Regions from separate parts of the Marinobacter sp. E2 genome, predicted to be linked through region 2. Evidence: predicted binding sites of a transcription regulator. Region 2 holds the regulator's gene; the other holds the start of a gene.
The links. The regulator LexA, encoded in region 2, represses DNA repair genes until DNA is damaged. The targets are predictions, from matches to a motif close to CTGTNTNNNNANACAG.

Region 1: recN (DNA repair protein RecN) is a predicted target of LexA. The motif match lies at 2,242-2,257, and genes of this name have one in related genera.

What each region holds. Positions count from the first base shown of each region.
Region 1 is NZ_CM146911.1:3,269,856-3,273,233, reverse strand. It holds gene fur (ferric iron uptake transcriptional regulator) at 1-407, shown strand, start outside; gene recN (DNA repair protein RecN) at 505-2,184, opposite strand; gene grpE (nucleotide exchange factor GrpE) at 2,441-3,040, shown strand; gene dnaK (molecular chaperone DnaK) at 3,131-3,378, shown strand, end outside.
Region 2 is NZ_CM146911.1:2,525,372-2,528,749, reverse strand. It holds gene AC0J1C_RS11525 (amidoligase family protein) at 1-951, opposite strand, end outside; gene lexA (transcriptional repressor LexA) at 1,173-1,781, shown strand; gene AC0J1C_RS11515 (cell division inhibitor SulA) at 1,825-2,325, shown strand; gene AC0J1C_RS11510 (hypothetical protein) at 2,329-2,592, opposite strand; gene AC0J1C_RS11505 (DUF6586 family protein) at 2,644-3,150, opposite strand.

The DNA of each region.
Region 1 (3,378 bases), 740 kb from region 2:
CCGAGAACGCCGAATTACGAAAAGTCGGTCTGAAAGTGACCCTGCCGCGGGTCAAGATCTTCAACATTCTGGAGAATGCCGAAGAAGACCACCACCTCAGTGCCGAGGATGTGTACAAGAAGCTTTTGGAGCAGGGAGATGACGTGGGCCTGGCAACGGTTTACCGGGTGCTGACGCAGTTCGAGGCCGCTGGCCTGGTGCTTCGCCACAACTTCGAAGGTGGCCACGCCGTGTTCGAGATGGCCGGGGATGATCATCACGACCATATGGTGTGTACCCAGACCGGTGAGGTGATCGAGTTTGTTGACGAGGTGATCGAAGAGCGCCAGCAAAAGATTGCCAAAGAACACGGCTATGAAATTGTTGATCACAGCCTGATTCTGTACGTCAAACCTCTCAAGTCCTGATCCTCTCTCCAGGCCGGATGGTAAAAAAAGAGGCGGGTGCAAGGCCCGCCTCAACAGCTCTCAGGATCGAGAGGGGAATAGTCCGGTTATCTCATGCTCAGTGGTGTGTCGCCTGGCCCTTGGAAAACATTTCCCGGGCATGGGCGATGGTGTGTTCGGTCATGTCCACGCCGCCCAGCATTCTTGCTACTTCGCTGATCCGACCCTGGTCGTCCAGGATTTCGATTTTCGAGAAGGTGGCATCCCGCTCAGTGAACTTGCTGACAAACAGGTGCTGATGGCACTGGGCCGCCACTTGCGGAAGGTGGGTCACGCACAGTACCTGGCCGTTGCCCCCGAGGGTGCGCAGCAAACGACCAACCACTTCCGCCGTGCCGCCGCCAATGCCCACATCCACCTCATCGAACACCAGCGTGGGGGTGGTGGATGTCTGGGCAACCACCACCTGGATGGCCAGGCTGATCCGTGACAGTTCGCCGCCGGAGGCAACCTTGGCCAGCGGGCGGGCCGGTTGCCCCGGGTTTGCGCTGACCAGGAATTCGATGTCTTCGAGACCATGAGGTGCGGGCTCGGTGCCGTTGCTGCGGTTCAAGTGGGTGATGAACTGCATGTTGGGCATGCTCAGTTGCGCCAGTTCGGCGGCTACGCGCTGGTCCAGCTCGGCTGCGGCTCTGGCGCGGGCCTCGGACAGCTCCCCGGCCAGCTCGTCAAATCGCGTGCGGTGCTCGTCCAGCTCCGCTTCCAGCTGCTCCAGGCTGCCTTCTCCGCCATCCAGTTCCGCCAGTTCAGCGCTCAGGCGCTGATGCAGTTCCGGCAGTTCTTCGGGTGTTATGCGGTGCTTGCGTGCCATCTGGTAGATGGCGCTCAGGCGTTCTTCAACTTCCGCCAGGCGGGCAGGATCGGCTTCGTAATCCTCTACAAAGTGGCGCAGGTTGTCACCGGCTTCGGTGATCTGAATCTGCGCTTCGTTCAACATCTGGATGGTATCGGTCAGGGCCGGCACTTCCACCGGCAATTGCTCCAGCTGGTGCAGTGCCTGACGTACCAGGTCGGCTGCGCTGTTCTCATCTTCGGTGCACAGCAGGGCCGCCTGGTGGCTGCTGTGCAGAACCGTGTCGGCCTGGCTGAGCTGGGCCTGCTCCTGCTCCAGTTGTTCCTGCTCGCCGTCTTCCAGGGCCAGCCGGTCCAGCTCCTCCACCTGATAGCGCAGCAGTTGCAGGCGGGCCTCGGCTTCGTCCGCATTCTGTTGCCGTTCGTTCAGTCGTTGGCGGATCTGGTGCCAGCGTTTCCAGGCCTCCCGGGTGTCCGCCGCCAGGCCTTCAACTCCGGCAAATTCGTCCAGCAGTTTGCGATGGGTATCCTTGCGCAAAAGAGACTGGTGCTGGTGCTGGCTGTGGATATCCATCAGCAGGCCGCCGAGTTCCTTCAGGTGGTTCAGGGGGCAGGGCTGGCCATTGATGTAGGCCCTGGAGCGACCATCCTTGCTGATCACACGGCGCAGGATACAGTCGTCTTCGTCGTCCAGTTCGTGCTCTGCCAGCCAGTCTCCGGCTTCCGGTATGGCGGAAACATCGAAGGTGGCGGTGATGTCCGCACGCTTGGCACCGTGGCGCACCGCCCCGGCGTCGGCACGCCCGCCCATGGCCAGGCCCAGGGCGTCCAGCACAATCGACTTGCCGGCGCCGGTTTCACCGGTAAGTGCGGTCATGCCCTTGCCAAACTGCAGTTCTACCCGCTCGGCGATGGCGTAATTGGAAACCGTTAGTTGGGTCAGCATGCAGATAACCTCCGCGTTTTTCTGAGTCCGGCAAAACACTGTGGATGTATACAGTTGCTGTGAATATATACAGGGTTTTGCCTGTATGCAAATCCCTTCCGGATATTTTCTTCAGGAATGCAGGCAGCAGATGGTTGAAACCTGAGAGCAGGGCCCCATATCCGTTCGCAACGACGTTTTTCAGGCCTGTCATGGCCGAACACACGATTGGCCGGTCGCCCTGGTGCGAACCGCTTGAGACCAAGCAGGAGTAGTCATGAGCACTGACGAGAATCGCAAAGAACATGAAGAGCTGAGCGAAGCCCTTGAAGCCGCAAAAGATGAGGCCCAGGCCTCTGAAAAAGAGGCTCCCGAGGGTGAAGCCTCCGAGGCGGATGCCCTGGCGGCTCAGGTTCAGGAATACCAGGAGCAGATGCTGCGGGCCCAGGCCGAGATGCAGAACGTGCGTCGACGGGCGGAAATTGATGTTGAAAAGGCCCACAAGTTTGCCCTGGAGAAGTTTGTGAAGGAACTGCTGCCGGTGGCGGATAGTCTGGAAAAAGCGGTGGAAAGCACCGAAGGCCACGAAAACGCCGGCGAGGTGGTGGCTTCCATCCGTGAGGGCGTGGAGATGACCCTGAACCTGTTCATGTCCAGCCTGAAGAAATTCAATGTTGAGCAGATCAACCCGGTGGGCGAGCCGTTCGACCCGCAGCAGCACGAGGCCATGTCGATGGTGCCGGCGCCCGATGCCGAGCCCAACAGTGTGGTGGCCGTGGTGCAGAAAGGGTATCTGCTTAATGGTCGTGTGGTGCGGCCTGCCATGGTGGTGGTCGCCAAGGCGGAAGATGCGCCAAAAATTGATGAGCAGGCTTGAAAAGCCGATTAAAGCGCCAATATAGCCAGTAAATAGCGACAGCGGAGGCGGCGCCTCCATGAAAGCATTCAGAAGAATTGGAGTGATTCAATGAGCAAGATCATCGGTATCGACCTGGGAACGACCAACTCCTGTGTGGCCATCATGGATGGCGACAAGGTAAAGGTAATCGAGAACGCCGAGGGTGATCGCACCACCCCGTCCATCATCGCGTACACCGACGATGGCGAAACCCTGGTTGGCCAGTCTGCCAAGCGCCAGGCGGTAACCAATCCGAACAATACCCTGTACGCCATCAAGCGTCTGATTGGCCGTCGGTTTGAAGACGACGTGGTCCA
Region 2 (3,378 bases):
GTGGGTCAGGTTGTGGAGACTCAGTTTCCGGCGCTCCCGGAACAGGGCCCGCAACTCAGCGAGGTCGTCGGCGCGGTTGGCCAGTTGTTCAAGCACTACCCAGTCGTTCCACACGGTGGAAAAGTGCCAGTCGGGGTTGTTGATGTCGCAGTCGGGCAAGCGGTAGTGGAGCGTGGGCCGGCTTTTGATGCGCGGGTCCTGAACGTGCTGTTCGAGGCGATCGCTGTCGAGGTGCGCAAACAGGGGCAGCAGATCAAGGGCGCGGTTCCGGGTTGGATTGTATTCCAGGTAGTCGTCAATCAGTTGCGACAGATCCGGATGATAGTCGTCTTCCATCAGCAGCTCGGTGTAGCGGGTATGCCATGGCTCGATGTAGGTGGTGAACTTGCGACTGACATCCAGCTGATGTCGATGTTTCAACCAGTCGTAGAGCCCGGCAAATGCCTGGAAGTACCTAACCAGGGTAGCTGGCTGCAGGTCCGGCAGTTCGGGGTTCAGCTGCAGACCGAACGCGAAGTAGATGGCTTCCCGGCTGCCCAGGGCCCCGGCCTCCCTCAGGTTGTCCATCAGGGATTCGATCACGCCGAGATTGGCAAACGGGATCGGTGGGCTGACGATCTCAAGGGGCACGATCCGTTCTGCGGCGGCATCGATCACATCCATCGCCTGGCCACCGAACTCGCGCAGGGATTCGGGAAGTCGTTCATCGGTCAGATCCAGATCCTTGATGGGATCCGAGTCCAGCTCAACGGTAAATTCACCCAGCCCGGTTTCAATGGTGGTCACATAACGTGATCTGAGATCGGGAATGCCCTTCAGGAGCTTTGCCGACAACGCGACCAGATCGTCATAGCCAAGGCCCGACAGTTCAATTTCTACGCCAACCTTTCGGTCGTCTCCCTCCCGTGTCTTCAGAATATCCGGCATCCTGCAGGCTCTGGACTGTGTCATGGTACTCCCTGGTGTGAGTTGGCGTTGGTTCACCATAACACACACCCGCGAACACCACCGTTAAGCGCGGGCAAGAAATTGGACGGATCGGCTTTACACTGGATAAAACACTGTATATAGTCTGATTACTGTATAAAAAAACAGGGCCTGGAAAAGGCTCGTAAAGACATTGAAACAGCGGTCAAGACAGAACTCAGGCCCTCAGCCAGCGGAGTAGGTCAATGAAGCTCACAGCAAGACAGTCACAGGTACTGGACATCATCCGCCGATACGTTGATGAAACCGGTTACCCGCCTACCCGCGCCGAAATTGCGTCGGAACTGGGCTTCCGGTCGGCCAACGCGGCAGAGGAACATCTGAGAGCGCTGGCCCGCAAGGGCGCCATCGAGATGGTGCCCGGGGCAAGTCGCGGTATCCGACTGCCGGAAGCGGAAGCGGATCTGGGGTTGCCGGTGATCGGGCAGGTGGCAGCCGGTAGTCCGATCCTGGCCCAGGAGCACATAGAAGACCACTGCACACTGCAGCCTGAGTTTTTCTCGCCATCCGCCGATTACCTGCTCAGGGTGCGTGGCATGAGCATGAAGGATATCGGGATTCTTGACGGAGATCTGTTGGCGGTGCACAGCACCCAGGATGTCCACAACGGCCAGATCGTGGTTGCCCGGGTAGGTGACGAAGTCACCGTGAAACGCTTTCGACGCGAGGGCTCCAAGGTTTACCTGATTGCCGAGAACGAGGAATTTGCGCCGATTGAGGTGGACCTGGCCGAACAGGAACTGTTCATCGAAGGGCTTGGTGTAGGTGTTATCCGTCGCTCCGATCTGCACTGATCGGCCCAGACAACGGCAGAACCATTTGAATAACGGGTGAATTATGGAACAACTCAGCTTCAACCAGAATCTCGCTTACCAGCCGAATGCCCTGTCCGGTTCCATGTCGGCGAATGTCACGCGCGAGCGACGCACGGTTATCCGTGCCCGGCGGAACCCGGAGCCGGAGGGTGTCACCGGTTCCCAGGCCCCCGGTAACGTGACCGAGATCATCCTGCCGCAGGGTCAGGTGGAGAATTTCCAGTTGCTGTTGCCCATGCTCACCCAGCTGAACCAGGAGAAGCGCTGGCTGGCCTGGATCGATCCTCCCCAGGCGCTCGTCAGCAAGTGGCAGAAAATGCACGGAATCGTGGCTGGCGAGCTGCTGGTGCTCCGCTCAACGCCGGAATATCCGGCCCAGGAGCTGGCAGAGAGAGCCCTGAGCGCGGGCACCTGCCATGCTGTCGTAATGTGGACGGGCAAGCTCGGCAGGGCTGCGCTCGAATCACTGCAGCAGGCATCGGCCAAGGGCAACAGCCACGGCGTTGTGCTCAGGCAGCGTTGAGCCTTAGTGGAGGGTGTAGGAAGGCTGGGCGTCTTCCACGGCATCCAGCTCATCATCCTCCCAGTCAATATCGTGGGTGACGTTGCCAACCGCCTCAATGCCAGCGGCGATCATGGCCTTGGCAACCGACATATCCCGATCTTCCATCATTTCGCGGGCTTCCGCAGAGAAAGAGATCTTCACCAGCGGCGCACTCTCATCGTCAATGCGGCGCAGCGCGTAATCGCCATTGCTGAGTTGAACAATTTCAAAAAACGACGGTGACATTCATTAAGCCTTTACGTTGTTGAATTCGTGGTATCCGGGGCAGGTCTGGCTCTACCACTCGCTATGTTGCTCTTCCAGCTCATTGGCGAACTGTTTGATAGCGGCGAGGGTTTCGAGCAGTGCCGATACTGAGCGATCAGGGCCAGTCTCGGCGGAGATGGCAATGATGTTTTCGGCACTGACCGTTTTCCGCGTGGCCGGCGGCCGCCCCTGCGACGTTTCCAGCTGATCCAGGTGGTTCCACCAGCTTCCGGCGGTTTGCTCCAGCTCCCGCAAGCGTATGACCTCGCTGGACTCCTTCCCGATCAATGTGCCTAACGCTCCGAGCGTATCTGGTTGTCCTGATTTGTCCTGATACAACCTGGCAATCATCACCAACAGAAGTTGGCGGCCCCTGAGCATTAGCTCGATGGCGCCTTGTAGAGCCGCCTCGCGCTGCAGGGCCTGTTCCGTGCCGGCAGCGCCGGCGCCAGCCTCAGCTGCGCGTTCAATCTGCCGAAGCAAGGTGCCGGCCAGAAACAGTTTTTGAGAAACGAGTGAATGCCATTGAGAGGCCATGGGATACCTGCGCGATCAGACGCGGATGAACTCCGGAAAAGTTGACCCGGCAGTATACCATTTTTGTCGGCAGATTTCGCCCTTGCCCTGAATTCTGCATGAGCGCTGCCACGATGGGGGCACGCGAGTTGCGTGTTTCACAATAAAATACAAACGATCACTTGAAACGGGCGTTTGAATTTGGCAAAAAGGGCCACCAGCGTGCGTCGGGAACAGCGGTCGCAGCGA